4 regions of the Phascolarctobacterium faecium genome follow, and region 3 is predicted to be linked to each of the others. Evidence: riboswitches for the same ligand, from Rfam matches in the RefSeq annotation. Region 3 holds a riboswitch; each other region holds the start of a gene.
The links. Region 3 has a riboswitch for cobalamin ahead of PFJ30894_RS01375 (TonB-dependent receptor). Riboswitches for the same ligand answer to the same signal wherever they lie in the genome.
Positions count from the first base shown of each region.

Region 1 (7,975 bases), 950 kb from region 3:
TGGTTTTGATATAACTAATTTGCCATCTCCTGATTTTATTGAAAAAATAGAGATTTTGAAAGGTGCAGGATCATCATTATATGGTTCAGATGCAGTAGGTGGTGTTATAAATATTATTACCAAAAGTGCCAATAAGAACTATGCAAAAATAAATATAAATACCGGCTCATGGGGTTCGCAAAATTACAGTGCTTTAGTAAGTGTGAAAAAAGGTAAAACTGGCGTAATCACAACGATAAACAAACAAAAGCAAAATTATGTAAAATACAAAGAAGCTGATTCCGGGGATAATGTTAAGTGGCCTAATTCTTCTAATAATATTATAGGCGCGACAATTAAAGTTGATCAGGAGTTTGACGGTGATAAATTAGCAACGTTATATTTTGAGCACTCATTTAAAGATGGTGGCAAACCTTATTATGCTCCGGGTTTAGGTGGGTGGAATACTATTAAACCAGGAGCATCTGGTACTGATTTGAACAATAATATTTCAGGAAAATTTGAATGGGGACGTGGAGAAAAAAATACTGGGTTTATACAAATATATAGAAATTATTATAGTGGCAATTTTTATGATAATAATAGTGACAGCAATTATTATGAAACTAAAGATGGTGTAGAAATTCAACAAACTTGGGAATTATCAAAAAATAATAAAGTAGTCGTTGGTGCTGATTGGCGAGAATCTGAGGTAAATAATCCTGGTACATATGGCGGTAAAATTGCTAAAATCAACAATAAGGCTATTTATGTACAGGATAGCTGGGATTTTGCCGATTCTTGGCTTTTAAATGCGGGGCTTCGGTATGATAAACATAATTTTTTTGGAAATAAAACTACGGCAAGTGTAGCAGTAAATAAAAAATTTAGTGAAGACAGTCATGCATATCTTTCTTGGGGGCAAATTTTTAATGCGCCACAGGCTAATGATTTATTCTATTATTCGCCATCAATCCCTGGGGTGTCAGGCGCGATGATAGGTAATGCCAAATTAAAACCTGAAACTGGTGAAGTTTGGACTATTGGCTATGATACAAAACTTAACGATAAAATACAATTGGGGATCAATGCATTTTACAGTGAACTTGATGATGCAATAAACTGGGCAGCTTTAGATCCAAATAATTTTTTAAGTGATTGGACAGTTGCTAATGTTGCTAAACAGAAAAAACGTGGTATGGAGTTTAATGTCAAACATAAGTTAACGGATGAGTTTTCAATAAATGGCAGTTATACCTATGTAAAAGTTGAGGAAGATAATAAGGATGGAAATGGATTTAAACGCAATACTAATGTATCACCTAATCAGTATAAAATAGGCATAAGCTTTAATAAAGATAAATGGGATGCAGAATTATATGGACGTGGAGCTAGTGGTGCTGATAAAAGTAAATATGTAGATTCTAAGTATTTGACTTTAGATCTTTCTTTGCAATATAAAGTTCAAAAAGATTATAAAATTTATGCCAAAGCATATAATTTAACTAATGCTTCTTATGCTGAAACGGGTGGTGTTTCTAATGGCAAGTATTCTTTTCCTATGCCAGGACGCTCTTTCCTTATCGGTATGGAATACGCATTTTAAATAATGAAACGCAAATATATGGACTGGAGCATAAGCTTCGGTTCATATATAATTTGAAGGAGTTTTTATGAAAGTAGCATTATGTCATTTAGAACTTAGCAATGGTCCTGAGCAGAAAAATATAGAACTATTGGAAAAAGCAGTTCGAATTGCTGCTGAAAAAGGAGCTAATTGGGTAATTACTCCGGAAACAGCAGTGCAGGGGTATTACTTTTATAAATTAGAGCCAGAAACAAAAGTAGATAAACAACCGTCTTCTAAATTAAGTTTCTTATTATCATTAGTTAAAGACTATGGTTTATTTTTGTTTTTGGGGTGTGGTGAATACGATAGCGAATTGAACTGTAATTTTAATTCTTGTATTGTATTTGAACCAAGTGGAGAAATATGCGGCAGACATAGAAAAATTATTTCTCATGGTATCGGTGCTGAGGCTTGGGCGAGAACTGCAGATGTACTAAAACCTATCGATTGTTTGAATATTAAAGTTGGAGTGCTTGTATGTGCAGATGCATGGTACAGTGAACATGCTAAAAAGATGCAGAAAAAAGGCGCACAGATAATTATTGATATAGCAGCGTGGCCTCCAACGGAAGTTTGTGGCAATCCGTTAGGAGCATGGGAAAAATGTTCCTCTGTTACAGGATTACCAGTGCTGGTTTGCAATCAAACCGGAAAAACTGAATGGATGGATATGACTATTGGGCAAAGCGTCGTTATAGAGCATGGCAAAGTAAAATTTAGTTATAATGGGAAACAGGCAGTTTTATTATTCGAGTGGGATGAAGTTACAGGAATAGTTATATCAAAAAAATTTGAAGTTATTTTTATTTAAAATTTGACTATATACTTGGTATATAGCTTAATATGATATAGTAATTTAATTGTAATGAAATTCTTATGGATATTTCTTACTATTATTGTGCTTTTAGGAGGAGTTATAGTGAAAAGAATGTCAGTATACCCATTTACAGCTATTGTAGGACAGGATGATATGAAAATGTCCTTAATATTAAATGTAATAAACCCGTCATTAGGCGGTGTTTTAATAAAAGGTGAAAAAGGTACTGCCAAGTCAACAGCAGTACGTGCTTTGGCCGAATTACTGCCGGCTATGGAAGCAGTACATGGATGTAAATTTCATTGTGATCCGGCAGATCCCAATCTGTTATGCGAAGATTGTGCATCTAAATATACTGAGGATAATAAATTAGTTGCCGATACCATAAAAATGCGTGTGGTCGAGTTGCCTGTAAGCGCGACTGAAGATCGCGTTGTTGGTACTTTGGATATTGAACATGCGATTAAGCATGGCGAGAAAAAATTTGAGGCAGGTATTTTAGCTCAAGCCAATCGTAATATTTTGTATGTGGATGAAATAAATTTGCTTGATGACCATGTTGTAGATGTATTGTTGGATGCTGCAGCAATGGGAATCAATACAGTTGAGCGTGAAGGCGTTTCATATTCTCATCCGGCTCGTTTTGTTTTGGTTGGTACAATGAATCCTGAAGAGGGTGATATCCGCCCGCAGCTTTTGGATCGTTTTGGCTTGTCAGTAGTTGTTACAGGTGAGCATGATCCCGCGCAGCGTGTTGAGGTAATTAAACGTCGTTTGGCTTATGAGCAGGATGCCGATACTTTTATTGCCGGTTATCAGCATGATCAGGAAGAGCTGGCTGCAAAAATTACACAAGCCAGCAGTTTGTTACCTCAGGTAGATATCAACGAGGAACTTTTGGAAACTGTTGCTAAATTAGCTGTAGAACTTGGTGTTGACGGGCATCGCGCCGATATTACTGTAATTAAAACAGCTTTGACACTGGCGGCTTTTAATGGACGCAAAGAAGTGGAACTGGAAGACGTAAAAAATGCTGCCAAATTAGTATTGCCGCATCGTATGCGTCGTCGTCCTTTTGAAGAAGGACAATTGGATTGGGATAAGGTTGAAAGTATTTTGTCCTCTGGGGCTAAAGGAGCGTTATAAATGCTGACTAATGCTATTTATCCTTTTGTGGCAGTAGTTGGGCAGGAGCAGTTAAAAAAAGCTCTGCAGATCGCTTTAGTAAATCAAAAGGCAGGTGGCCTTTTGATTGGCGGTGAAAAAGGGACTGCTAAATCCACCTTGGTACGCGCTGCTAAAGAGATTATTGGCACACAGAAGATAGTGGATTTGCCGCTTAATGCTACGGAAGATATGCTTTTTGGTAGTATCGATATTGAATATGCTGTTAGTAAAGGCGAACGCAGATTTTTGCCTGGGATATTAAGCAGAGCTACAGGTAATATTTTGTATATTGATGAAGCAAATTTATTGCGGCAGGAATTGCTGACTGCAGTTTTGGATGCTAACGCTTCTGGTATCAATCAGGTTGAGCGTGATGGCATTTCTTTTACTCATTCTGTATCGTATACTGTTATTGGAACAATGAACCCCGAAGAAGGAGTTCTGCCAGGTCATATATTAGATAGGTTTGGTATGTATGTTGATGCCCAAAGTGAGAAAGATGTGGTAATACGTACAGAAATAATTAGACGTTCTCTTGCCTGTGGCTTTGATATACAAAGCTTCAGAAACAGGTATTTTAATGAAACAGAAAAATTAGCGGCAAAGATTGCTTTGGCAAGGAGCATTGTAGAAGAAATTGAAGTATCAGAAGCCATGATGCAGCTGGCGGCACAAATGTGCGCACAGGCTTTTTGTGCCGGTCATAGAGCGGAAATTTATCTTTTGGAAGCCGCTAAAGCTATAGCTGCTTTAGCGGAAAGAAATTATGTTTTACCTAAGGATGTGGAAGAAGCTGCCATGTTTGTGCTGCCGCATCGTATGCGGAAGCCACCAGAACAACAACAGGAAAATCCGGAGCAGCAGGAAGAAGAACAGCCTGATGAGAATGAACAGCAGAATCAAGATGAAAACGAGGATAATGATGAAGACTCAAAGGAGTCACCGTTGGCGCTACCACCGCTTGATGATAATGAAGACGATGGTGATGAGGAAGATAACAGTGACGATGATGAGAATCAGGATGACGATAAAGAAAAAGAAGAGCAGAGTCCTGACAATGACAAAAATCAGTTAGCACCGGAAGAACAGATTGCAGATATTGATAAAAATTTTAAGCTTCCTAAAATGGTTCTGGATTTAGGCAAAGATCGCAATGTCCGGCGTGGCAGTGGCAAACGCAGCACGACTAAAACAGATCTTAAACAAGGGCGTTATGTTAGGGCTGAAATGCCGAAAATAAAAGTGGAAGATTTGGCTTTTGATGCTACAATCAGGGCTGCGGCGCCGTTTCAGCGTCTGCGTGAAGATAACGGTTGCGCCCTGAATATTAAGAGTGAAGATTTACGGCAAAAATTACGCGAAAAACGTATTGGCAATACATTTTTATTTGCAGTTGATGCCAGTGGGTCAATGGGAGCTCGTGAACGGATGCGGGCCGTAAAAGGCGCTATTTTCTATATGCTGCAGGAAGCATATCAGAAACGTGATCGTGTTGGTATGGTTGCTTTTCGCAGGCAAAAGGCTGAATTATTGCTGCCTATAACACGCAGCGTTGATCTTGCACAAAAGTGTTTGGCAGAAATGCCTACTGGCGGCAAAACTCCTTTAGCAGACGGTTTATCAACTGCGTTGGTAACTTTGGGAATGTTGAATAAAAAAGACAGCGAGTTAGAACCGATTCTGATTTTAGTAACTGATGGCAGAGCTAATGCCATAGAAGAAAACAGTGGTGATCCGGTAGAGAGTGCCTTAAAAATGGCTGAAAAAATTCGGAAGGCTAAAATTACCTCCGTTGTTATCGATACTGAAACAGATTTTATTAAACTGGGTGTGGCCAAAGCTGTTGCCAAAGCAATGGGAGCAACTTATTATAGCCTTCGCAGTTTATCTCAGGAACAGATTTTAAGAATAGTACGTAATTTAGATGTTTAAACAGGAGGTAAGAGGTAATATGATGAAAAAGTTAATAATGCTGCTGACAATTTGCATGATGTGCTTATTGGCGGTTTCAGCCAGTGCTGCAGAAAAGAATGATGAAGCACCACCTATCAATTGGGAAATTAGCATGATGCCCAAGCCTACGGCTGAGGAAATAGAAGCAGCACGTTGGTCAATTGTTTTAGAAAACACTATGGGCGTTTATGCATATGACATGGATTCACTGTATTTCCCAGAAGAAAAAAACGGGGTTGTAAACAAAGATTTAGTTAATGTTATTGTGAAAACTGTTTTTACAGACAAAGAATTACTAAAAAAAATGAATAAAACCTATGCAGAAAAACTGGCGAAAAAAGAAAAAGTTCAGTATTGTGAAATGCTGATGCAATTTAATGTGGCAGATAAAACCTATGGTGTAAAACAAATGGACGTTTATGGCAGCAAAGGAACGAAGCTTGAAACTAAAATAAATAACGGAGAACTTATCCCTGTGCCAGAGAAAACGTTTGCAGAGGCGATGCTGGAAATTTGTTTGCAAGCAGTGAATAATACATCCGAAAATTAAAATATAAATCCTATTAATGATATGAAATATCAAAAAAACTAAATATAAAATTAATAAGAAAAATAATTGGTGCATCAACTTGAAATAATACTTAATCTCATATATAATCTAGTATCATAACTAAATACTTATTGTCAGGTGACGTATGTCTTAATAGATAAGTTGGGTGTAATTCCTACACGATCCCGTCGCTGTAAAAGTGAGCGAGTCCAAACTAATGCCACTGGAAATATCTGGGAAGGCTTGGATAAGCTATGAACTTAAGTCAGAAGAACTGCCTGATGATTACTTTACTACTGCGTGAGACAGTTAGGTAATGTGTCGGCTTCTTTTGTTTTTATAATTAAGTCGTTTAATACCTTTTGCCTTAGGTGAGAGGTATTTTTTATTTGTTTATTGCAATTAAAGGCCAAGTACTGTGCGGCCATAAAGAAAGGGTACAGGAAACGTCTTTATTTCAATAATATAAAAAAGTTGTGAAGGGAAGTTGAGTATGTTGAAAAAAGGTACGAGTAAGAGTGCATTGATGGTAGCGCTTGTAACTGGCAATGTCATCTGGGGGGGGCACTGTAGTACATGCTGAAGAACCAAGTCAAGCATTTACGTTAGATCCTATGGTAGTAACAGCGCAGAGAATGGAAACGCGTGATTTAGATACACCAGCTGCTGTAACAGTAATTTCTTCAGAAGAAATTAAAAAGAGCGGTGCAGTAAATGTTGATACTCTTTTAGCCCAACAAATTGGGTTTAATGGAATGTCATATGGTCCTAATGGGCAAGAATATGGTGGCTCAGCTAGTAGAACAAAAATTCGTGGTTTGGATAAAGGCACATTGGTATTAGTAAATGGTGCTCCGATGAATTTGTTAAATTATAATGCGATATCCAATATTCCACTGGACAGCATAGAGAAAATAGAAATTGTTCGTGGCTCTAATGCAACTTTGTATGGGGCCGAAGCTATGGGTGGGGTAATTAATATAATAACAAAAAAAGCTTCTGGTTCTGCAAAAACAACAATATCCGGAACTATTGGTAATTATACAGATAAATGGTCAGTTGGCCATCAAAATGAATATTTTTCAGTTTATTATGATAAAGATTATTATGATGAAGTTAATCCTCAAACCCGTAAATTTCCTTATGGAGAATATGCAAGCTCATCAGGAAGCAAAAAAAATAATTATAATACTTTAGGAAAATCCAGAAAAGAAAGTATTTTTATTACAGGTAATATAGGGAAGAATTTGACGTTAAATTATAACCATTCAAAATCAGATCTTAATAGATTTCAGATAACTCGTTCTAAAGCAGCTGCTGATAAGCTAGGAACATCATATAAATATGACGATAATCGTGACACAGCTAGTTTAGTTTATGATGATACAAGTAACAAATTAAAATCTGTATTTTCTTTTAATAGCCGCTGGTTTACTTCAAATCAAAAAAAGAGTAATGAAAAAGAATTTTCAGTATCTGGTGGATCTTATAAAATGTTCAATATAACATCAGATACTCAGAAGGGTTGGTCTTTTAATGGAGATAAAGATAGCTTAATTGCGGGTATTGCAATTAAACGTGATTTTTATCAAAATTATAAATATACTTTTCAAAAGTCTGATAGAACAAGTTTAGGACTTTATACGTCTTATACTCACCAATTTGCACCTAAATTTAGTGCTACTTTGGGATTGCGTGGGGAAGCCATCAATGATTTTGATACAGACCAAAATGTATTTTTGCCACAATTACAAACATTATATAAATTTAATGAAAATTTGACTTGGTATACAAATATAGGTAAATCATTTATTATGCCTGCAATGAACAGCCAATTCTATACGACAGATAAAGATGCACACAACTTGAAAAAATCACG
Region 1 covers NZ_AP019004.1:1,795,522-1,803,496, reverse strand. The annotation lists gene PFJ30894_RS08770 (TonB-dependent receptor plug domain-containing protein) at 1-1,585, shown strand, start outside; gene PFJ30894_RS08765 (carbon-nitrogen hydrolase family protein) at 1,653-2,420, shown strand; gene PFJ30894_RS08760 (ATP-binding protein) at 2,529-3,572, shown strand; gene PFJ30894_RS08755 (VWA domain-containing protein) at 3,573-5,525, shown strand; gene PFJ30894_RS08750 (hypothetical protein) at 5,545-6,096, shown strand; cobalamin riboswitch at 6,216-6,392, shown strand; gene PFJ30894_RS08745 (TonB-dependent receptor plug domain-containing protein) at 6,732-7,975, shown strand, end outside.
Region 1: linked by a shared signal. The riboswitch ahead of PFJ30894_RS08745 (TonB-dependent receptor plug domain-containing protein) and the one ahead of PFJ30894_RS01375 (TonB-dependent receptor) in region 3 are both predicted to bind cobalamin.

Region 2 (7,975 bases), 590 kb from region 3:
GTTCGATAAGGAGAGAAGGGACACCTGAAATGGCGGCATAATTATAGGCACCTGTTGTAGCAGTTGAACGAACCATAAATTTCATATCCAGAACCAAGGCTACTTCGCGCGCTTTTGCAGAAATTTCAGAGTTGGGCAGCCCGGGATAATATACGTATGGATACAATTCTTCATGGATATCACCGCTATGCAGATCAGCATAAAAATCAGCTAAAGGGAAAAAATGTCGACTGAGCAGCCAGGCTGTTTTTTGTGAAAGTGTTCCGTTGACATCGCCGGGGAATTCCCGGTTGAGGTTTTTACCATCATCGGGGGTAACGAAAGCACTGCGTTCCCAAAAGCTTCGAATATTGACGGGATGTATTATAATCAGGCATCCGGAGATAACTTCTGGTTCTATAGCCTGAGATATTTCTATTGCCGCTGCGATACCAGGATATTCGCCACCATGGATGCCGGCTGTTATTAAAAGAGTAGGACCATCATTTTGACCGTTGATGATAGTGATAGGTATTTTTGTATTAGAGTCAAGGACAGGAATGTAAGTTTGCAGTTTCTGCCCTCGTTCTGCTTTTAAACCGCAAATATCCATAGTATCTGACATTTTTATAACTCCTTTGCTTATCAAGTTTTATTTTGTAAGTTTTGATACGATTATTTTAATTTTATTCTTGCTAATCAGTATAACATATGATAGTATGTTCATACAATACCTATTATCAATTAAACTCAAAAACATTTTAGAATGATAACTAAAATACTAGAGGATCTCGACGGAAGGAAATATATCAGTGTGTACAAATGTTTTGACAGACAGGGAATATTTGGGAATTACAATACCCTTTATGCTTTCAACGATGACACAGCCGCTGATGGGAGCGGTTAATACTGCTGTAATGGGACAGCTTCCTGATCCTAAGTATATAGCGGCTGTAGCCTTAGGTGCAATTCTTTTCAATAATATTTACTGGTTTTTTGGTTTTCTGCGTGTCAGTACCTCTGGATATGCCGCTCAAGCTTTGGGTTCTGATTCCAGAGAAGAAGGGTTACTGGCTTTTTTAAGACCGTTGTTCATTGCTGTGATAGTAAGCTGCAGCTGCATAATTTTGCAGAAACCTATTTTGACGGCTTATCTGTCATTGGTTGCTCCGGCTTCGGATGTAGCAGAACTCTGTTCGGCTTACTATGAAATTTTGATTTGGGGAGCACCGCTGGTACTGTTCAATTATGTGTCGTTAGGATGGCTGATGGGGCAGACAAAAGTACGTGCTTCTGTATTTATGCAGGTTTCAAGCAATGTCCTGAATATGATACTTAGTGTATTGTTTGTATTTGTATTACATTTTGATATTGAAGGAGTAGCCTGGGCTACACTTTTAAGTCAGCTTTATGGCGCTGCCGCAGGCTGTTGGCTAATGTATCTTTATGGTAACTTTGATTATAAAAATTTTGATTATAAAACCGTTATAGAGCCTGAGGAGCTAACGAAAATACTTTTGGTCAATACTAATTTAATGATTCGTACGGCTTGCCTGCTGACAGTTAACAATATTATTGCTGCTGCCGGTGCTGCATTAGGAACTGTAGTGCTGGCAGCGAATGCCGTACTGTTTCAGCTGAAAGATATCATGTCGTTCTTGGTCGACGGTATGGCTAATGGTGCTTCTGTTTTTTCAGGAAGGGCTCTGGGACAGAAAAACAGGGCATTATTTTGGCAGATTTTAAAAATGACCTATAAATGGTTGTTTGTGTTGGTGTTTCTGTTAATGCTTGGATTTACATTTGGCAGTACATTTTTAATAAATTGCTTTACAGACTTAGAGGAAGTAGCTGTGTTAGCAGAAACTTACAAATATTATGTTCTTATTTATCCTTTGATAGCTGGCATAGGCCTAGCTCTTTATGGAATGTTTACAGGTGCTACTTATACGGTTCCTATAAGAAATATGATGCTGATTGCTTTAGCTGTATTTTGGCCTGTGGAGAGACTGTTAGTACCTTTACTTGGCAATGATGGCTTATGGATATCGTTTTTAATATTTGTTGGGATTCAGTCTTTAATATTATTTTATTCATTGAGAAAGCTTGGAGAAAAGATTTATAAGATTAAATAAAAGTGTTTACTAAGTATATGGTTTGTGCTAATATTAATACAACTTAATAATTTTATCAAAGGTGCCTCAAGGTTGAATTAGGGAAGTCCGGTGTAAATCCGGCACGGTCACGCCACTGTAAGCGCATATTGCGTAAGTCAGATCGCAGCCTTTGATTTTTGCCATATCCGCGGGTGACGGATCAGCAGCTAGTTCCTGAAATTTGACTTAAATAGGCAGTCTTGCCTGTTTAAACAATATTTTATGATCTCCTGCATCCGTGGTTCATGGCTGCAGGAGATTTTTTTGTAAGGAGATGGGAAGCTTTGAAAAACAAACAGATTTGGGGCAGGATCGGGCAAATCGTATTGGTGCTTTTGGGTATCAGCTTTGTAACATTTGCTTTAGTTATGCTGTCGCCAGGTGATCCGGTCAGGCAAATGATTGCCGGTAATGAGGATATTGTTGTCAGTCAGGTTGAGATTGATGCGCTGAGACATGAATTGGGTTTGGATAAGCCTTTTATTTTTCAATATTTAGATTGGTTAGGAAGAGCGGTACAGGGTGATTTTGGGTTTTCCTATATGGTTAAAAAACCTGTTGTTGAAGAATTGATGCAGTCACTGCCGGCGACATTGATATTAGCGCTGGCTTCTACACTTTTTATGTTGGTGTTTTCACTGCCTTTGGGTATTTATTCTGCTGTCAAACGCAACAGTGTTTTTGATTATGCTGTGAGAGGTCTGACTTTTTTTGGTGTCTCAATCCCTAATTTTTGGATGGGGCTGATGCTATTGTGGATTTTTGGTTTAAAATTAGGCTGGCTGCCAATTGTCGGTGGCAGAGTAAGTCTGGAGACTCTGATTTTGCCAGCTACGACGTTGGGTATAGTTATGGCAGCCAAATATACACGTCAGGTAAGGACGACGGTTTTGGAAGAACTCAATCAGGATTACGTTGTCGGTGCTAGGGCAAGAGGCATGAGTGAAAGCTATATCCTTTGGCGGGAAGTATTGCCGAATGCGATGCTGCCTTTGATCACATTGCTGGGGCTGTCATTCGGCAACCTGCTGGGTGGTGCGGCAGTAGTAGAGATCGTTTTTTCCTGGCCGGGACTTGGTTATTTAGCGGTCCAGTCAATTATTTATCGTGACTTTCAGCTTGTACAGGGGATTGTTTTATGGATCGCCCTTATGTATATGGTCATCAATCTAGTTGTTGATATTTCTTATAACCGGCTTGATCCGCGCCTGCGAAAGGAAGGTAGATAGCATGGAGAATCTTATTAACGGATTAAAGAATAATCGTGCTTTTGCCTTTTCCAGTTTTTTGGTGCTGCTTTTGATAGGGATTGCGTTAGCGGCGCCGTTGCTAGCTCCTTATGATCCGTTGGAAGCTACGATGAAAAATGCTTATCTGCCGCCTTCGAGTGAACATCTTTTTGGAACTGATAAGCTGGGGCGAGATAATTTCAGTCGGGTTTTGTATGGTGCCAGCTATTCTCTGAGCAGTGTTTTGCTGTTGGTAGCGGTCATTTTTGCAGTAGGCACTTTGCTGGGTGTTCTGGCCGGTTATTTTGGCGGTAAGGTAGATACGGTTATTATGCGTATTTCTGATATGATGATTTCCTTTCCCGGGATGATACTGGCCATTGCTATTGCCGGTATCATGGGCGGCAGTCTGATCAATGCGATTATCGCTTTGACTATCGTTACCTGGACTAAATACGCTCGTTTGGCACGCAGTATGGTATTAAAGATAAAAAAACGTGATTTTGTCGAAGCGGCAGTTGTCAACGGCGGTAAACCGACACATATTTTGTGGAAACATATCGTGCCTAATATTTTACCGTTAATGATTATTACAGCAGCTTCGGATATCGGCGCTATGATGATGGAACTGGCAGGGCTTTCATTTTTAGGTTTCGGTTCGCAGCCGCCGGCTCCTGAATGGGGATTGATGCTAAATGAAGGCCGTCAGCAGCTGCAGACGGCTCCCTGGCTGATGTTTTTTCCCGGTCTGGCTATTTTTCTGACGGTAGTAGTCTTTAACCTATGGGGCGACAGTTTGCGTGATGTGCTTGACCCGCGTCAGGAAGATTAAGTTCAGCTGTTGAATAAAGTTTTATATACAGTCAATAAAATAAAAAGGATTTGAAAGGGAGATGTATGATGAAAAAAACTATTAAATTTACAGCAGCTGTTGCAATGATAGGCTTGATGGCATTTGCTTCAGCCGGTTGTGGCGGCGATGACAAAAAAGCTGCGGCAGCCAAAGACACTTTGAAATTTGGCGTTACTAATTTTGCCGACAGTCTGGAACCAACAGATAACTACTTTGGCTGGATTGTTATGCGTTACGGCTTAGGTGAATGTCTGGTAAAATTTGATGAAAAAATGAATTCTACTCCGTGGCTGGCAGAAAATTGGCAGGTCAGTGACGATAAGCTTACCTGGACTTTTAAAATCAATGATAAAGCAAAATTTTCAAACGGTAACAAAGTAACTGCAGAGGCTGTAAAAAAATCTATTGAACGTACTTTTGAAAAAGCCGCCCGTGCCAGAGCAATGTTTGAATATGACAATATCAGTGCTGACGGGCAGACGTTGATGATCAAAACTCACACTCCTGTTGCTACATTACCGGGAATGCTTGGTGATCCGCTTTTTATTATTATTGACACCAGTGTAACTGACCGTGATTATGCTAAGCAAGGGCCTATCTGTACCGGTCCATATATGGTCAATACGTACAGTAAAGCTAAAGCTGTTATGGATGCTAATCCTAATTACTGGGATGGCGAAGTACCGTTTAAGCATGTTGAGATCCCGACTATTGATGATCCCAATACACGCGCTATGGCCCTGCAGTCCGGTGAGATTGATATGGCAATCAATATTGCTCCAGGCGACATGTCGTTGTTCAGCAACAAAGATAAGTACAATATCAGTGCTATTGCTTCCCTGCGTGACGTATTGGCACGTATTAACGTTAAGGAAGGCAAGCCGATGTATGATAAACGTGTTCGAGAAGCGTTGCTGTCATCTTTGGACCGTGAAACCTACTGTAAGGTTTTACTGAAGGACACATTTACTTCTGGCGGACCGTTGATGCCGCCTTCTGTCGATTATGGATTTGATCAGTTAAAAGATCCTAATACCTATAATGTAGAACGTGCTAAGAAACTGTTGGAAGAGGCTGGCTGGAAAGATACCAATGGCGATGGCTATGTTGATAAAGAAGGTAAAAATCTGGAGATGGACTTTATTTTCTACAGCGGTCGCGCAGAATTGCCTTTGTTTGCTGAAGCTACCCAGTCCGATGCTAAAAAGGTTGGTATCAAGGTTAACCTGAAAAATGTTGATTACAATGTTTTGGACGGGATTGGTGTGCGAGGTGAATATGACTTGCTGATTTCCAATATTCTTACTCTGCAGGCAGGCGACCCCGAGGTCTTTATCAATCAGTACTGGAAAACAAATGTTAACGGTAATAATCCGCAGAACGGCAGCGGTTACAGCAATCCTGCCTATGATGCTCTGAGCGATAAGCTGGCAGTAGAATTTGACCCGGCGAAACGTCGTCAATTAGTAATCGATATGCAGAAAATTATTCTTGATGATGCGGCAACGATTATTTTTGGTTATCCGCAGACAAATATGATCAGTAATAATTCTATTGCCAATGCAGAAATTTTACCGTGTGATTATTACTGGCTGACGAAGGAGATCAAGCCTGCCCAGAAATAATCTGTGGGAAGAAGGGACACTGTAATGCTTTTAAAAGTTACAGATTTGGATATCAGTTACGGCAGCAAGGCTACCGTAACTGGTGCCAATATAGAATTGAAAAAGGGTGAGATTTTATCTATCGTTGGCGAGAGCGGCAGCGGTAAAACAACGGTGATACGTGCTATTATGGGCTGTTTGCCGGGTAATGGACATGTAAGCGGCGGCAATATCATTTTTGACGGCAGAAACCTGCTGGATAATACGCCGCAGCAATGGCGTGAAATGTGTGGGACTGAGATTTCTATGATTTTTCAGGACAGCGGTAATATGATCAACCCTATTCGCCGTATCGGCGAACAGTTTATTGATTATATTCTGACTCATGCGCCGCAGATTTCCAGACGGGAAGCTTATGATCTGGCTATTAAGATGCTTGATGATGTAAGGATGCCCAATCCTGACAATGTAATGCGCAGTTATCCGTTCGAATTATCAGGGGGGATGCGCCAGCGTGTAGGTATAGCTTTGGCGATGACCTTCAGCCCGAAACTGCTTTTGGCTGATGAGCCTACAAGCGCGCTTGATGTCACAACGCAGGCGCAGATCATCAGGCAGATCGTTGATGTTCGTGACGAATACAATGCCGCGGTGATCATAGTTACTCATAATTTGGGTGTAGCTTCGTATATGTCAAATAAAATCGTTGTGATGCAGAATGGTATGGTTGTGGAGAGCGGACTGCGGGAAGAGATTATCGGCGATCCACAGCATGAATATACTAAGGAACTGCTGGCGGCTGTTCCGGTTGTGGGAGGTAAGCGTTATTATGCCTGAGAACGTAAAATTACACCCGCATGAGAACTGTAACTGCGACCGTGATGGAGTTGCATTACCGCCAGAAATAGTATTGGAAGTAAAAAATCTGACGAAAAAGTTTCAGGTAGATGGCGGCAAGGTTCTCACTGCCTGTGATAAAGTAAATTTAAATGCTTACAAGGGACAGACTCTTGGCATTATTGGTGAAAGCGGCTGCGGCAAAAGTACTTTGGTCAGAACTATTTTACAGATCCATCCGGCGACAGAGGGCGAAGTAATATTTGAAGGACAGAACATTTTGAAATTGGAGGGAGAAGCGCTTCGCCAGAACCGCCGAAAAATACAAATGGTTTTTCAGGATCCTACAGCGGCTTTTAATCCGAAAATGCGGGTAAAAGATATTTTATGTGAGCCTTTATTGAATTTTGGGTTACTGAAAAATTCTGAAGTTGACGCAAAAGCTGCAGAGTTATTACAAATGGTGGAGCTGCCAGTGGAATTCAAAGACCGTTTTCCTCATAGTATGAGCGGAGGTCAGCGTCAGCGTTTGGGTATAGCCAGGGCACTTTCTCTGGAACCGCAGATTATTGTCTGCGATGAAGCCACTTCAGCGCTGGATGTTTCTGTACAGGAAAAAATTTGTGAATTGCTGGTACGGCTGCAGCGGGAAAAAGATATTACATATCTTTTTGTCTGTCATGATATTGGTCTGGTTGATTTGATGAGCCATCAGGTCGCGGTCATGTATCTTGGTAATGTAGTAGAATTATTGGAAAAAGGTCGTTTGTCTGTTAATGGTGTCCATCCTTATACTAAAGCTTTGATAAAATCTATCTTTAAAGTGGATTTCAAACCTGGAGAAAAAATTCAGCCGTTAGAAGGCGATATTCCGAGTCCATTGGCTTTGCCGCTGGGGTGCCCATTTCAGAGCCGCTGCGAGTATTGCCAGGAAATTTGCAGAAGCGAAAAACCACAATTGCAAGAAATTAAGAAAGGTCATTTTGCAGCCTGTCATTTTGTTAAATAATTTTTTAGTATATTGCAGCAGTCTTAATGGGTGCTGCAATATAAAAATATTTTTTGATGAATAAATACTTATTTATTCATATTTAAACACAGCCAAATAAGTACGCTTTTAAAAATATAAAATCGGTAAAAGTGTGCTTAGCATATATATTTTTTAGGAGTTGATTATGATGAAAAAAACTTTGGTGCTTGCTATGGCAATGGTGCTGGGAGTGACTGCTTCAGTGTATGCCGCTAATCCTTTTTCTGATGTTCCGGCCGGGCATTGGGCTTATGATGCCGTTAACAGACTGGCGGCAGCCGGAATTA
Region 2 covers NZ_AP019004.1:878,172-886,146, forward strand. The annotation lists gene PFJ30894_RS04280 (M14 family metallopeptidase) at 1-604, opposite strand, end outside; gene PFJ30894_RS04285 (MATE family efflux transporter) at 792-2,114, shown strand; adenosylcobalamin (AdoCbl) riboswitch at 2,168-2,305, shown strand; gene nikB (nickel ABC transporter permease) at 2,420-3,364, shown strand; gene nikC (nickel transporter permease) at 3,366-4,196, shown strand; gene PFJ30894_RS04300 (ABC transporter substrate-binding protein) at 4,265-5,842, shown strand; gene PFJ30894_RS04305 (ABC transporter ATP-binding protein) at 5,867-6,658, shown strand; gene PFJ30894_RS04310 (ABC transporter ATP-binding protein) at 6,594-7,667, shown strand; gene PFJ30894_RS04315 (S-layer homology domain-containing protein) at 7,834-7,975, shown strand, end outside.
Region 2: linked by a shared signal. The riboswitch ahead of nikB (nickel ABC transporter permease) and the one ahead of PFJ30894_RS01375 (TonB-dependent receptor) in region 3 are both predicted to bind cobalamin.

Region 3 (7,975 bases):
CATGGGCGGTACAGATGCAGCTTTGGCAGCCGGTGAGCCTGTAACAGAGGAACAGACAAAGATCATCAGCGCGTCGCTGCTGCAGGCAGGTGGTACAGTATTTCCTATCGGTAATGATAATGCGGCTTATGCCAGATATTTTACCGGACAGAGCTTTCTTTTTCCCATGGCTAACGATACTGTAAGTGTGTCTAACGTGACTTTTGCTCCGTCCTGTATCAATAACTGGCATACTCACAGCGGTTCGTGTCAGGTCCTGGTCGGGGTATCAGGCCGTGGATATTATCAGATCTGGGGACAGGATCCGGTAGAAATGAAAGCCGGTGAAAGTGTGACGATCCCGGAAGGGACTAAACACTGGCATGGCGCTGCCGGCAACAGCTGGTTCCAGCATCTGTCGATTATGAGCAAGGGTGCAGGTACTACCTGGCTGGAGCCTGTTGACCAGAATGTTTACAGTCAGCTTAAATAAATATACGAAAATGAGTTAAGCATAGTACAGTAATAAAAAACTCAGACTTTCATAATTTATGGAAGTCTGAGTTTTTGCAGTTATATATAATTCAGCAGCGAAAAATAAACAGTGATCAGCCTAATTTACGTTCTACCATTTTAACGAGGACCGCAGTACCGCTGGGCAGAGCTTCTTTGTTCAGCTGCATATCCTGATGATGCAGGCCCGGAGCTGCAGCTGCGCCGACACCGAAGTAAGCAGCTTTGATATGGGGATATTTATTAACAAAGTAGTGGAAATCCTCACCGCCGGGGTTAACGAGTTCTTTCGCAAGTTTTTCTTCGCCTACTACCTCGACGATACATTCTGTAACTTCTGCAGTCAGTTCGTCATCGTATTCAGCAGCGGGGATCACACCGCCGGGAGTAGTGACTTCGGCAGTAGCCCCAAGAGCAGCGGCAGCATTGGTAACTGCACGGCGCAGTTTTTCCAGCAGTTCGGTCATAGCTTCGTTGGTTTGTGCGCGGGCATCGACGATCATTTCAACTTTATCAGGAATGATATTGGGGGCTACGCCGCCGCCTTTGATGCCGGTAACTTTACAGGACCAGGGAATGATAGGATTGATTTTAATAGCCGTAATCGCATTGATAGCGACAGCGGCTGCCTCGATTGCGTTGACACCCAGGTGCGGACGTGCGCCGTGACTGGATAAACCGTTGATAACGACGTTAACGAAGGTGCTGGAAGCATGGCGCACTGCTGGCGACATTTCGCCGTAGGCAATGTCCTGTACAGGACGGATGTGCAGACCAAGAGCGATATCGACGTCTTCAATTACGCCGGCATCAATAACTGCCAAAGCGCCTTTTAAGGTTTCTTCACCCTGTTGGAACAGGATGCGCAGGGTGCCGCGTTTAACCTTGCCTACCAGCTCGGAGGCAGCGGCTAAAAGCATGGCGGAATGGGCGTCGTGGCCGCAGGCATGAATATTTTTCTTTTCGCCGTCGATCAGAAAGGGCAGTGCGTCCATATCGGCACGCAGCATCATTACAGGTCCGGGCTCTGAGCCTTTGATTTCGCCGATAACGCCGGTACCGCCGATGTTACGGGTAACTTTGTAGCCCATTGCTTCTAATTTATCTGCCAGATAGGCAGAGGTTTTAAACTCTTCAAAACCAAGTTCAGGAATTTGATGTAAGTCGTCATAAATATTACGCGGATCTAATTTGTTCATAATGCATCGTTCCTTTGTTTTCAAAAATTAAAGCGGGCTTTAAAAACGCTTTAAAATAATTATAGCATCAACATGCCTAAGAAGCAAAAAAGGCACAGCAAAAGCTGTGCCTTTAAATATAAAGATTTATTTACCGAGGATGATTGAAGTCAGAGTGATGGGATCGACATATTTGCCGTCTTTATAGACGCGCATGTTACCGCTGGCGATTTCGTCGATCAGAATTACTTCGTCGTTGTTGTAACCAAATTCAAATTTGATATCGTATAGATCCAGACCCATTTTTGCCAGGTCTGCAGCAACGATTTTAGTGATTTTAAGGGTTTGTTCCTTCATACTGTTGAACATTTCCTGGCTCATGATGCCGAGAGCCGCCAAACCTTCAGAAGTGATCAGAGGATCGCCTTTAGCGTCGTCTTTTAAAGTAGCTTCAACGTAGCCGCCTTCGAGAACAGTGCCGTCAGCAATGTAGTCACCGTAACGACGGATGAAGCTGCCGGTTGCTTTCAAGCGGCAGATGACTTCAAGGCCTTTACCGAATACTTTAGCAGGCAGGACTTCCATAGTGGCGTTATCGATATCTGCGCTGACATAGTGGGTTTTTACACCTTCTTTTTTGAGGATCTCGAAAAAGTGGATCGAAGTCTCAAGATTTGCTTTGCCGATACCTTCGATAGTCAGCCCGACGGTATTCTCACCGGGATCAAAAACACCGTCTTTGCCGGTGCAGTCATCTTTGAATTTTAAGAGTACATTGCCGTTTTCCAGGGAATATACTGTTTTAGTTTTGCCTTCGTAAATTTTCTCCATTGGTAACAACCCTTTCACTTTTTAAAGTATTGGAACTGTTCTAATATTATATAATATTTGTCCTTGCAGTTGCAATAGAAGAAAATGTGAATTTTCTTTAATTTGACAGGCAATAGCTAATGTGATATTTTGAAGTCAAAGAAAACAGACAGGCGGTGGCAATAATGATCAATATTTCGATACCTGCGATCTGGATCGCATTTTTTGGAGCCTTGTTTGGGGCGATGCTGGGTGTGGCTTTGTCCTTCTGGATCATTAAGAGAGAGGTACAGCGGGAAGTAAGACGGATCGAAAACGAATATAAATTTCTTTTGGTACAGGGGCTGGTCGGCGGTGTGATGAAATACTTTTTTAAAGACGAAGAAACAACGGTCTGTAAAGAAGATGCAAAACAATCGGCAGAACAGTGATTATAATAAAACAGACCTCGGACATAAATATGACGAGGTCTGTTTTATTATGGGAAGGGCTTAACAGATTTATGAATTTTAACAAAATAAATGCTTGTAATATTGATAATATGGAATAAATTAATTAATAAATTCAAATAGGAGATAGCACACAGTTGAAATTAACAAAAATGTTTTGTATGATGTATTTAAGCAGTAATACAAAATAATTTAAGGAAGTGAATCGAATGAAATTGAAAAATGTTTTTTCATTACTGGCAGCTTTAGTAGTTTTATGTGTAGGCGCTATGGCTGTGGCGGCTCCTGCTCCCAGTCAGCTTGGGCAAAGCAGGGCGGCGATCGAAGTTGCTAAAGCAGAAATTCCGGCAAACTGTAATCTGATTGGTTATACAACTAAAGGTGATGAAAGCCGTATTACTTTTCAAGACCCTGACACTTTGGAATATTATTATGTGAAGGTTGCAACGGCTACTTCCAAAATCAAAGAGATAGAAGTCAAGGGTGCAACATTTGTCAAAGGCAGCACTATTATCAACAAAACTCCGGCAGATATCGAGCGCTTTGTTATGGCTGAATACCCGGATGCCCGCAATATTGTTGTAACTATGGACAAAGAAGGCAATAATTCCTACTATGAAGCCGAATTTACTACCCTTAAATTTAAGGGGGAATTAAAGTTTAATCCTGCCACCGGCGTTATTTTTGAGCGTGAGCTGGATTATTATTGAGGATTCAGGTATCATGGAATAAAAACAGGCCCTGTATGCAGGGCCTGTTTTTTTAGTGTTAACTGTTCAGCAATAAGTGCGCCAAAGATAACTGAGCGGCATTACGATAAATAAAGCCGGCAGCGTATTGGCGACACGGAAGTCTTTCAATTCACAGATACGAAAGCCGGTAATAATAGCTAAAATGCCACCGCAGGCCATAAAATCACCAATCATCAGAGGATCTGTAAGCGGCATGATGAAGCCGGCACTCCAAAAGAGGATGCTGAAAAAAAGAAACTGGGGGATTGCGATACAGGCGATCATAGGACCCATATGAGCAGCAAAAGCAAATGCTGCAAAAATGTCCATAACAGATTTTGTTAAAAGAACAGTGCTGTCGCCATTTACGCCTTCACCAATCGCGCCGAGAATTCCTGTACTGCCGGTACAGAACAGCATCAGCAGGCCGACGAAACGGCTGATATAAGCATCATTATCTGCTGCCGCAGTATTGGTGATACGTTCGATAAGTGTTTTAAGCCTAAGCGAAGCGAAATTGATCTGGTCTTCGATTCGAAGTGCTTCGCCGATGATAGTACCCAAGATCAGAGCTAATGTAACTGCCGGCATAGATTTTATATTTTGCAGCAGAATGATGCCGATGATGATGGAGCAGTAACCGAATAACCCATAAAGCGATTCACGCATTTTGACTGGCAGCAGTCTTCCGAAAAAACTGCCGAGCAGGCCGCCGATAAGTACGCAGGCTGAATTGACGATGATTCCAATAGACATTTTTTTACCTCCTTGCAAAAAATCGCATCATTATAACATTTCGTTTGCAACAATGCAAATCGTATAGGGGGTATTTTTAAGAAGTATCTAAATAGAAAAATATCTGGTAATATTAGAGAAATTATATTTTCACAAGTAATAAAATAAACCGTTTTCTAGATTAGAAAACGGTTTATTTTATTTGTACTTCTATTTTGTAAATATATTCGCTGATTTCATCAGTAAGCCAAAAGTTTTTTATTGATGTGATATAAATATCGGATATAGGAACGAGCATATTATGCTTGCAGTATTCTGACAGAGTGTTGATATACTTGTCATAATTGTTCATGTAGATACCTTTGAAATAAAGGGTAAGGTAAGTTCCTTTTGATTTTATGGAACATTTCGGATAATCGGTTTTAGTGAAAACAGGACAGAAATAATATTTGATATGACGAGGTTTTTTTTGATCTAAAAGTGAATTTTTATCTACAACATAACCAAAAGTATGATTGTTAAGGGGAATATGTTCAGCAAGATTTATAAACAGACTGGCGGATATTTTTGTTCTGTCTTTAAAGTTCATTTTGGGAGAGACTGGTTTACTTAAATATAAAAATTCATTGTCTGTTCGAACTGTTAGTACATCATTAAATTTAATGTTTTCCAATTGGTTAAGAATAAGGAGGGAATGATGCAGTTCATTTTTTGTTTTAATTATCTTTTTGAGTAATTTTTCAAGAAATATTTCACGATCAGACATAATATTTCTGTAATTAGTATAGGATTTGTTAGATAAATAAGTTTTGATTTCTGCTAAAGGAATATCCAGTTTACGCATCGTCAAAATCAATTCTAGTGCAAATAATTGAGTGCGTTTGTAATAACGATAACCATTTTCTTCAATAACTTCAGGCGTTATAAGACCTAAACTGTCGTAATAAAGCAAAGTTTTTCGAGGTATTTTGCAAAGCTTGGCTAACTCACCTGTTGTAAAATAATTATCAATTGGTTCTTTCATAAAATAATTATCTCCCTATTGACTGTCTAGTAGCTATACATAGTAATATATCATATATGATATTATAACATATAATTATTAATATAAAATAGAATATAATATCATAAAATATAAAAAGTGAATAATGATGTTATCAGGTGACGCAGGTCTTAATAGAGAAGCTGGGTGTAAAGCCCACACGATCCCGTCGCTGTAAAAGTGAGCAAATCCATATTTATGTCACTGGAGTTATCCGGGAAGGCTTGGAGGAGCGATGAAATTGAGTCAGAAGAACTGCCTGATGATTAATTTACTGCTGCGTGAGACAGTTTGGTAATGGAACAGCTTTTATCTAGCTATTTAATACCCTGTGCGTCTTATGCACAGGGTATTTTCTGATTCTAATAAAAGTTATTATGCATATATCTATTAGGTTAATGCATAAAATATTTTAGTAATATACAAAAAATAGGAAAGGGAGTTGAGTATGTTGAAAAAGGGTATGGGTAAAAGTATACTGATGACAGTACTTATAACTGGCAATGTCATTTGGGGGGGCACAGTAGTATACGCCGAAGAGGGGCTGCAGCAATTTAATCTGGATCAGATGGTTGTTACAGCAACCAGAACTATGAAAGAACTACAGGAGGTACCTTCCAGCGTCAGTGTTGTCACCTCACAGGATATAGAAGAAAGAAATATTAATTCTGTACCTGAAGCTCTGCAGACTCTGCCGGGCGTCTATATGAACCAAGCAGCACAGGGAGGGATTCAGATCAGGGGCTTCAGCTCCAGTGATATTTTGGTTTTGCTGGATGGGCTTCCGATGAATACTACTTATAATAACGGTATGGAATGGGAAATGGTACCTGTGGAAAAAATAGCCAGAATTGAAGTTGTAAGGGGAGCAGGCTCTTCTTTATATGGCGGTAGGGCTGTGGGCGCGGTTGTCAATATTATCACTAAGGATAATCCTGAAAAAAAAGGAGCCAGTGTAAATGCTGTAGTCAGCTATGGCAGTAATAATACCTGGAAAAAAGCTTTATACGCAGATGCAAGAGTGAATAAAAAATTATCTTTCGGCGTAGGTTATGAAAACAGAAAATCAGATGGATATAGGGGTTATTATTATACTGGTAGCGCTTCCAAAGGCAGTGGAGGGATTAAGCCTGACCACGAATTGCCGCAGCTCAGTAACGGCAAATATGTTTTAGGCGGACGCGGAGAAAAGGTTTGGGAAAATGAAAACATTTCCGCTAATGTGAAATATGATTTTGATGAAGACAGATCTTTAAAATATACTTTTATCCATACGGAAAGTGAGTATCGCTACCAAAATCCGTGGACGACAATTTATAAAGACGGTAAGCCCGTATTTAGTGGCAGTGTTGATGTTGGTAATGGACAGATAGTGAAGCCAAGCATTGGAACATATCTTGGTTATGACGGGCGGAAAGAATCCGATTTACATACATTGTCATATAATGACAATAAAAATAAATTCAGTGCCAACTTTGGGTACATGGATATGAAAAGTAATGGCTATAGCAGTTCCAGCAGTCCAAAATCTATAGACTGGAACGGTGCCGGTACTGATTCTTTCTATCCCGGTGAAACCTATAATTTTGATGTACAAAAAGCGTGGGATAATGTAGGCAAACATTCTATTCTAGTAGGAGGCAGTTTTAAACAGGAGAGCTTTGATCAGCTGCGTAAATATCTTAGCAACTGGCGCGATCATGATTCTGTTATCAGCGGACTTGGCGATAACGGTGTTTATGAAAACCATGGCGGTAAAGCGCGGAACATAGCTTTATTTGTGCAGGATGAATATCAGATCAGCGATCCGATGACGATGTATTTAGGCGTACGTTATGATCATTTTACAAAAATGGACGGTAAAAGCAGATATTATGATAAAAATACCGGTGCTTTAACACGTTCTTTGGACTATGATGAAGTCAGTTATAGTGAATTCAGCCCGAAAATAGCATTTGATTATAAAGCTGATGAAAAGACTAATTACTATGTTTCTTATGGACATTCTTTTAATCCGCCGCCTTTGTATCAGGTCTATCGTGACGGCGGTGGCAGTATGGGCGGTGTAGTGGCTAATCCTGATCTTGATCCGGAGACCTCAAATACTTTTGAGATTGGCATGAAGAAGAAATTGTCGCGGCAGACTAATCTGGGGATCTCTTTATATCAGGTGAAAACAGATGATAAAATCCTTTATACGACCCATTATCAGCCTGGAACAACAACAGCAGAATATAAAAAATATGAAAACTACGGTACGGAAAAACGCCGCGGTGTAGAATTTACGGTCGACCATAAATTTAACGATAACTGGGGCACATATTTTAATTATGCCTGGCAGCAGGGGAAAGTGAAACAAAATGCGGTGGTGGGAACTAACCTGAAAGATGCTGACAGCGCAGACTATGGCATTCCTAAACATCTGCTGCATGCCGGCGTCAATTATAATAAGGATAAGTTCAACGCTATACTGGATTGTCAGTATGTGAGCGCTCGTCAGGCTCCTGATGATGTGACAGGAGAGTATGGGGCGGAAGA
Region 3 covers NZ_AP019004.1:291,822-299,796, reverse strand. The annotation lists gene PFJ30894_RS01410 (cupin domain-containing protein) at 1-472, shown strand, start outside; gene PFJ30894_RS01405 (amidohydrolase) at 588-1,691, opposite strand; gene PFJ30894_RS01400 (phosphoribosylaminoimidazolesuccinocarboxamide synthase) at 1,818-2,501, opposite strand; gene PFJ30894_RS01395 (hypothetical protein) at 2,666-2,911, shown strand; gene PFJ30894_RS01390 (hypothetical protein) at 3,139-3,639, shown strand; gene PFJ30894_RS01385 (DUF554 domain-containing protein) at 3,706-4,416, opposite strand; gene PFJ30894_RS01380 (MerR family transcriptional regulator) at 4,589-5,419, opposite strand; cobalamin riboswitch at 5,538-5,714, shown strand; gene PFJ30894_RS01375 (TonB-dependent receptor) at 5,886-7,975, shown strand, end outside.

Region 4 (7,975 bases), 570 kb from region 3:
GCCGCACGCAGCAGATTTACATAAGGATCGTATTTCGTCTGGCAGAAGGTAGAAGTGCTGACATAAAGATTGATCTTTTGTGCTTCTTCATCCCCACCGCAATTTTTAACGATTTGCGCCCAAACCATTTTCAGACTGCGCAGTTTAGCAATTTCCATAAAGAAATTAGCTCCGATACTGAAATGAAAACGCAGGTGGCGACAGAAGGTATTGACATCAATACCACGGCGTTCCATAGCGCGCATATAAGTTACAGCTGCATTCATAGCATACGCTACTTCCTGAATGTCGTTAGCACCGCCATTATGATAAACATCGGTATTGACAACTACTGTTTTAAGCTGCGGAGCATTTTTTTTAGCCCAGGCAATGCTATGTGCCATTTCGTCATAATATTCGTCCAGCGGACGAACTAATTCGCCGTCCAAAGCAAGTTCGCCAATCGGATCGACAGTAATAGCGCCATGTAATTTTTCGAGGGCCAGACCTTTTTTCTCGCAGACAGTGATTACAGCAGCCAAAAGAGCGATGTTGGAAGCGCCGGCATAAATATCGATTTCGAATTTTTCCAGATCAACACCATCCAGCAGTTTTTCCACGTCAGCTACAGTAGCCAAAGATACGCCTATATCAGCAACATCTTTTACTTCTGCCTTATCAGGATCATAGCCTTTGCGTGTCGCAGTATCTAAAACGACACTAGCAGCGGTAGTTCCTTTCAACAGCTCGTATTTAACCATTTCATTGGCTTCGGCAGGAGTTTTTCCATCACACTCCTGAGCAATAGTCCATACTTTATGGATATAACCTCCTGCATTAGCACCGCGCAGGTTGCTTTCCATGCCGGGATAGGTTTTATTGTGAGTAATCTTCTCCTGATCCTCTAATCTATAAATAGGATTCAGGGTGATACCCTCATAAGTTTTAGTGAACATACTCTTTTCAAAAGAACCGCCTTTAAGAGCAGTCACTACTTCTTGCTTCCACTCCTCATAGGACGGCGGCGTAAATTCATCGAAAGTAACCGGAGGGATAGTTCCCACTAAAGTTTCTTCCTGCTGAATCTCTGCTGTAAGGTTTTTATCTTGTTCCATATACGGCATCCTTTCATTAATTATTTTCTGTGCCGGGGTAGTAAATGTTCACCTCCTGTACTTTGCTTACTTATGTATCGCAGAATGGTTCGAGAATCTCCTACCGAAACTGCCTCTATAAGCCCCTTATCAAAAAAAGCAACCATCACAAAAAATGTGATGGTTGCTCTTGCCGCGCACCCCTACGCAGGCAATTGAGAAGAAGGTTCTTGCACAAAGAGAATTTGAGAATGGCAATAAACCCGGCAGGTTGTCCAGACCTGTCACAAATAAATATATACACTGATGGCTGACCTTATTTTCGAGGTCTAGCCATCACACTTCGACCTCAACGCGCTTACAAAAGCACAGAAAAACAGAAAACCGTTTTCTTAAAATAATATTAAGAAAAACGGTCAGAAATTCATAGCAAAAGATTCGCACTTCGTATTTACCTAAAATACGAACTCTGCAGCATCTCCTCCCCGTCTCTCGCAGGTCAATCAGCGATGTAGCTAAGGCAGTTCTTCTGACTCCGATTCATAGCTCACTTCACCTTCCCAGTATTACTACCAGTGGCATTTGAAGTTTACTCCTCGTTACAGCGGCGGGACCGCGTCGGAATTGCACCGACTTCTCTATTAAGCTCTGTAGAGCACCTTTAGCTTACAATATTCATTTGTTAGCTTAATTATATTTATTACTATTTCTTTTGTCAAGTCTTTTAATATATTTTTTCATATATTATTTTTCGCAAATAAAACAGTATCGTAGCTTACTATTTTATTCAGTAAGCTACGATACTGCTAATCAAGACTTTTATTTTTAAAATACATAGTGATTCCCAAAGGAACGCAGATATTCAAAAACAATAACCGTACTAATTGGTAAGTAAGAATGATTGAAACATCTTCTCCCATACTCATTCCAGCCAGACACATTTCCGCAATTCCGCCGGGAGCCATTGCTAAAAAAGCGGTTACTAAAGAAAACCCATACCGTTCTGACAGGGACCAGGCAACAACAACACTGACACCAATCATCAAAACGATACCACTAAAAATATAAGGCATCAATTCCTTAGTAGCCGAAAGTTTTTTGGGATCCAGCATTACGCCCATGTATAATCCAATACTTACCTGTGCCAGCATCATAAGCAAACCAGGCACAGGCTGTAAACTTCCCCAAAAATACGACCCTGCCGCTGTTGCCAGAATCGGCCCCAGCAAACGCGGTGTTGGCACCTTTAACTTAGTCGCAACAAAAGCGCCTAAAAACGACAATGGGACAAGAATAAGCCAATGCGTACCGTCTGTTGTCTGAACAATAGCATTGTTTTGCATAACCTGAGCACCTAAACCATGGATTACCAGAAATGGTACTGCTACAATAACGCCTACCAGCCTCAGAGTCTGCATAACGACAACAACATTTGCGTCAGCCCTTGGATCATCCTCCGACATCAGCATCATTTGCGTCAGCCCGCCAGGCATAATGCCCATCACACAACTGATCAGATTAGCCGAAGTATGTCTCGCTGTCCACCAGGCAATTAAAACAGCAACAGCTACAGCTATCAGCGTGGCTTCCAGTACCCCAAAGGTCTGATGCGTCATTTTCTCCCATGTATCAGCTGTAAAATTACGGCCAATACCATACCCAGCTACAAGCAAACCCAATTCACGCCAATTCTTAGGCCAGGTAACAGGCGAACCAGCTATCTTACAGGCTACTGCAGCAAAAATGCCGCCTAAAAGATATGGTATAGGCAATTCCATTTTTAAAAATAACGTTCCTAAACAGGCTGCCATAACAAACAGCAGCAAACGATTCAACATATTTCCCTCGCTTAATAATGCCCTTCCAGTGCCGTCATGATCCGCCCTATCAATTCACTGCGCATTGTATTCTGAGTTACAGAATAGGTCATAATACGGCTGTCATCCAGTCCCAGCTCCCGTTTGAATAATGCTTTTTGAGCCATCGCTGCATTTTTCGACAATTTATCTGCTTTGGTCAAAATAACCTGAACCTGCAGTCCACAGTCCAGTAACCAGTGATAGCTTTCAATATCGCTGTCCAAAGGCTTATGCCTGATATCAATAAGCTGACAGACCAGTCCTAGATTATCAGATCCGGAAAGATATTTACTGATAAATCCTGACCATTTATCTTTGTTCGTTTTAGCTGTTTTGGCAAAACCATAACCTGGTAAATCTACTAAATAAAAATCAGCACGTTCTTCCTGCCCTTCAGTAGTGCGTTTAGCCTGCAAACCATAAAAATTTATAGTCTGTGTTTTGCCTGGAGTCGAGCTCACTCTTGCCAAGCCGTTACGTCTGCAGAGCGAATTGATCAGTGATGATTTGCCAACATTAGAACGCCCTATAAAAGCAGCCTCTATTAACGGTGGTGTCGGATATTGGTCTGCTCTGACAGCAGATGTGATATATTGGGCATGAATAATATCCCAGGTTCCTTTATTCATCTTACTCCTCCAAAGCTAATTTCAACACTTGATCCATATGATTAACAGGAATGAATTTTATTGCCGCACGCACATTGACAGGAAGTTCTTCCAGATCCTGCATATTCTGTTCTGGAAGCAGAATGGTTTTTACACCATAACGATGCGCCGCCAGCATTTTTTCTTTAATTCCTCCTACCGGAAGCACTTTGCCAGAAAGAGTGATCTCTCCAGTCATGGCAATACCCGCTTTTATGCAACGTTTAGTCAGTGCTGAAACCATAGCCGTCACCATAGTAATGCCGGCGGAAGGACCATCTTTTGGGATTGCGCCTTCCGGTAAATGAATGTGGATATCAGTAGTTTCATAAAACTTTTCATCCAAATGCAGCTCTTTAGCCCGAGAACGAATATAAGTATAACCGGCCTGAGCAGATTCTTTCATAACATCACCCAACTGCCCAGTCAATACCAGACCTCCTTTACCGTTAGTAGCCAGTACTTCTACCTTCAGTAATTCACCTCCAACACTGGTCCAGGCCAAACCTGTGCAGATACCTATTTCTGCCTTGGCAGTCAGATCGCTTTCCAGAAAAATAACCGGTCCTAAATATTTAGTCAGATTTTTTTCGGTAACTTTAGCACTTTTTACCTGTTTCGTCACAATACGATGTGCTGTTTTACGGCAGATCGCCGCTATTTTCCGTTCTAAATTACGTACACCGGCCTCACGTGTATATTCGCGTATAACATGACGCAGAGCTGTTTCTGTAATATTCAAAGTTTTTGCAGTCAAGCCATGTGCCTGACGTTCCTTCGGCAATAAATGCAATTCGCCGATTTTCACTTTCTCGTCCTCAGTGTAACTGGTAAGTTGAATCACTTCCATCCTGTCTAATAGAGCAGGAGGGATAGTTTCTACCGTATTAGCCGTTACAATCCAGAAAACATGTGACAAATCAAAAGGGAATTCAATATAATGGTCACTGAAAGTGTTGTTTTGTTCCGGGTCTAATACCTCCAGCAGAGCCGAAGCCGGATCCCCCCGAAAATCAGAAGCCATTTTATCAATCTCATCCAGAAGAAAAACAGGATTCATGCAACCGCTGGTTTGCATACCATGAATAATCCTGCCTGGCATTGCGCCGATATATGTACGACGATGACCGCGGATTTCTGCTTCATCACGAACGCCACCTAAAGAAACACGGGTAAATTTACGCTCGATCGCTCTGGCAACCGAATGTGCCAGAGAAGTTTTACCCACACCAGGAGGTCCGACTAAACATAAAATCGGTCCCTTACTTTGTTTGGTCAAAGCACGTACTGCCAAATACTCTAAAATACGTTCTTTTACTTTTTCCAAACCGTAATGGTCTTTATCCAGTACTTTAGCAGCCACTTCAAGGTCAAAATTATCTTCTGTAAACTTACCCCAGGGCAAACTTAAAAGCACATCGATATAATTGCGGATTACGGCGCTTTCAGCCATCATCGGCGGCATTTTATAAAGACGGTCAAGTTCTTTATTGATTTTTTCAACAACTTCAGCCGGCAGATCAAGCTCTGACATCTGCTTCTTATATTCGTCTATTTCGGCCTGACGTTCATCACCTTCGCCAAGTTCTTTATTAATGGCTTTCATCTGTTCACGCAGATAATATTCTTTTTGGTTCTGTTCTATCTGTTTACGCACCTGCTGTGAAATATTTTTTTCCAGACCGGCAATTTCCAGTTCTTTGCATAAATACGTATAGAGTTTATTCATACGTTCTTTAACATCAACCGCTTCTAACAGCTGCTCTTTTTCTTCGATATTTATCGACAGATAACCGGCAATCATATCCGCAACCCGTCCTGGGTCAGTTTGGTCCTTAAAGGTCAGCAGCACTTCACTGTTAACTTTTTTGCTGGCAATAATCCATTGCTCAAACGTTTCAATCAGCATCCTGCGCAGCGCTTCCACTTCATTATCTTCACTGACAACAGAATCCATCGGCAGTGCATTAGCCTGGAAATATGTATCGACAGCCGGAGCTTCGATAATAGTTTCTACTTTGGCTCGGGCTAATCCTTCTACAAGTATCCGCAAAGCTCCACTTGGCAATTTCAATAATTGTTTGATTTCCGCTATGACACCATATTTAAATAAATCCTTCTGCCCGGGTTCCATCGTTACGGCTTCCTTCTGTGATACCAGAAGTATCTGCTTATCGGAAGTCATCGCAGCTTCTACTGCATGAATGGAACGCTCCCTGCCTACATCAAGATTTATAATCATACCTGGAAATACCAGCATTCCTCTTAAAGGAAGCAACGGCATTAAACGTGGTTTTGTTTCCATATATTACCCTCCTTTGCCAACAGTATTAACTGCAGCAAACGATATTTTTAAAGCATTTTCATTACTCAACTTTATTTTAACATAAAAAGGGGAAAAGGCTATGCCCCTTCCCCTTCTTTTTTTAATTGCTTAACTAGCAACCACCATTTTCGGTTCCATGTGTTCTCTGATTGCCGCTTCTGTAACTACACATTTTACAACGTCGATACGTGAAGGCACTTCATACATCACATTACGCATTACCTCTTCGATGATAGAACGCAGACCGCGGGCGCCGGCATTACGTTTAAGAGCTTCTTCTGCAATAGCCACTAAAGCACCGTCTTCGAATTCCAGTTCTACATTATCCATAGCCAGGAAATGCTGATATTGTTTAATCAAAGCATTTTTAGGCTCTTGCAGGATTTTGATCAAAGCGTCTTTATCCAAAGAATCCAGTGTCACAACAACAGGCAGACGACCTGCAAATTCAGGAATCAAACCGAATTTCATTAAATCTTCAGGCAAAACTTTTTTAAAGATCGTATCAGCTTTTGCTTCTTCTTTTGTTTTGATATCAGCACCAAAACCAAGATTCTTTTTGCCGATACGTGCACCGATAATATTTTCAAGTCCGGCAAAAGCACCGCCACAGATAAATAAAATATTAGTAGTATCGATCTGAATAAACTCCTGATGCGGATGTTTGCGTCCTCCTTGCGGCGGAACGCTGGCGACTGTACCTTCCAAAATTTTCAGAAGTGCCTGCTGCACACCTTCACCTGATACATCACGTGTAATAGAAGGATTTTCTGATTTACGAGAAATCTTATCGATCTCATCAATATAAATAATGCCTCTTTGAGCACGCTCAATATCAAAATCAGCGTTCTGGATCAATTTCAGCAGGATATTTTCAACATCCTCACCTACATAACCAGCTTCTGTCAAAGCAGTAGCATCAGCGATTGCAAAAGGTACCTGCAAAATCTTTGCCAACGTCTGTGCCAGCAAAGTTTTACCGCTGCCGGTAGGCCCCAGCATTAGAATATTTGATTTTTGCAGTTCTACTTCTTTATCCTTCGCAGGATTATTTAATTCATAGTTAATACGTTTATAGTGGTTATAAACCGCTACAGCCAAAGTTTTTTTTGCTTCTTCCTGACCAATAACATACTCGTCAAGAATATTTTTAATTTCTTTCGGCTTCGGCAGTTCGTTTACACTGACAACAGCAGCATTTGTTTCTTTCAGGTCTTCTGTCAGCATTTCATTGCAAAGTTCGATACATTCGTCGCAGATATAGACGTTATGACCGGCAATCAGCTTGCGGACCTGGCCTTCTCTTTTTCCACAGAAGGAACAAGTTATATTGCTGTCGTTCCCCTCGCCAAAGTTCATATTGTTATCTCCTTAGTATGCATCATTTCGCTTCTTCAGCTGCTGCCTTACGGGTTACAACTTCATCAATAAGCCCATAAGCTTTAGCTTCTTCGCTGGTCAGGTAATAATCGCGTTCAGTATCCTGTGCGATTTTTTCTTTCGACTGACCTGTATGTTTAGCTAAAATACCATTCATCTCTTCACGGATACGCAGAATTTCGCGCGCATGAATCTCAATTTCTGTAGCTTGACCCTGAGCCCCTCCCAGCGGTTGATGAATCATCACGCGGGAATAAGGGAGCGCGTAACGTTTTCCCGGAGTTCCTGCAGCTAAAAGTACAGATGCCATACTGGCCGCCATACCCATGCAAATGGTAGAAACATCAGGTTTGATATACTGCATCGTGTCATAAATAGCCAAGCCGGCACTTACACTACCGCCAGGACTATTGATATAAAGATGTATATCTTTATTAGGATCTTCGGATTCCAGGAAGAGCAGCTGGGCGATAACGACATTTGCCATCGCGTCGTCAATAGGGCCGGTCACAAAAACGATTCTGTCTTTCAATAAGCGGGAATAAATGTCATAAGAGCGCTCACCCCTGCTGGATTGCTCTACAACGATAGGCACATAGTTCATGTCTTACACCCCTTTTCTTTAAGGTTATATTTTTTAATAAAGTCACATCTGCCGCCGGAGCTTAAAGCGCCGGCGGCAAAATGCCA
Region 4 covers NZ_AP019004.1:863,113-871,087, reverse strand. The annotation lists gene PFJ30894_RS04255 (methylmalonyl-CoA mutase family protein) at 1-1,094, opposite strand, end outside; cobalamin riboswitch at 1,576-1,751, opposite strand; gene PFJ30894_RS04250 (AbrB family transcriptional regulator) at 1,880-2,911, opposite strand; gene yihA (ribosome biogenesis GTP-binding protein YihA/YsxC) at 2,923-3,561, opposite strand; gene lon (endopeptidase La) at 3,563-5,884, opposite strand; gene clpX (ATP-dependent protease ATP-binding subunit ClpX) at 6,014-7,264, opposite strand; gene clpP (ATP-dependent Clp endopeptidase proteolytic subunit ClpP) at 7,287-7,889, opposite strand.
Region 4: linked by a shared signal. The riboswitch ahead of PFJ30894_RS04255 (methylmalonyl-CoA mutase family protein) and the one ahead of PFJ30894_RS01375 (TonB-dependent receptor) in region 3 are both predicted to bind cobalamin.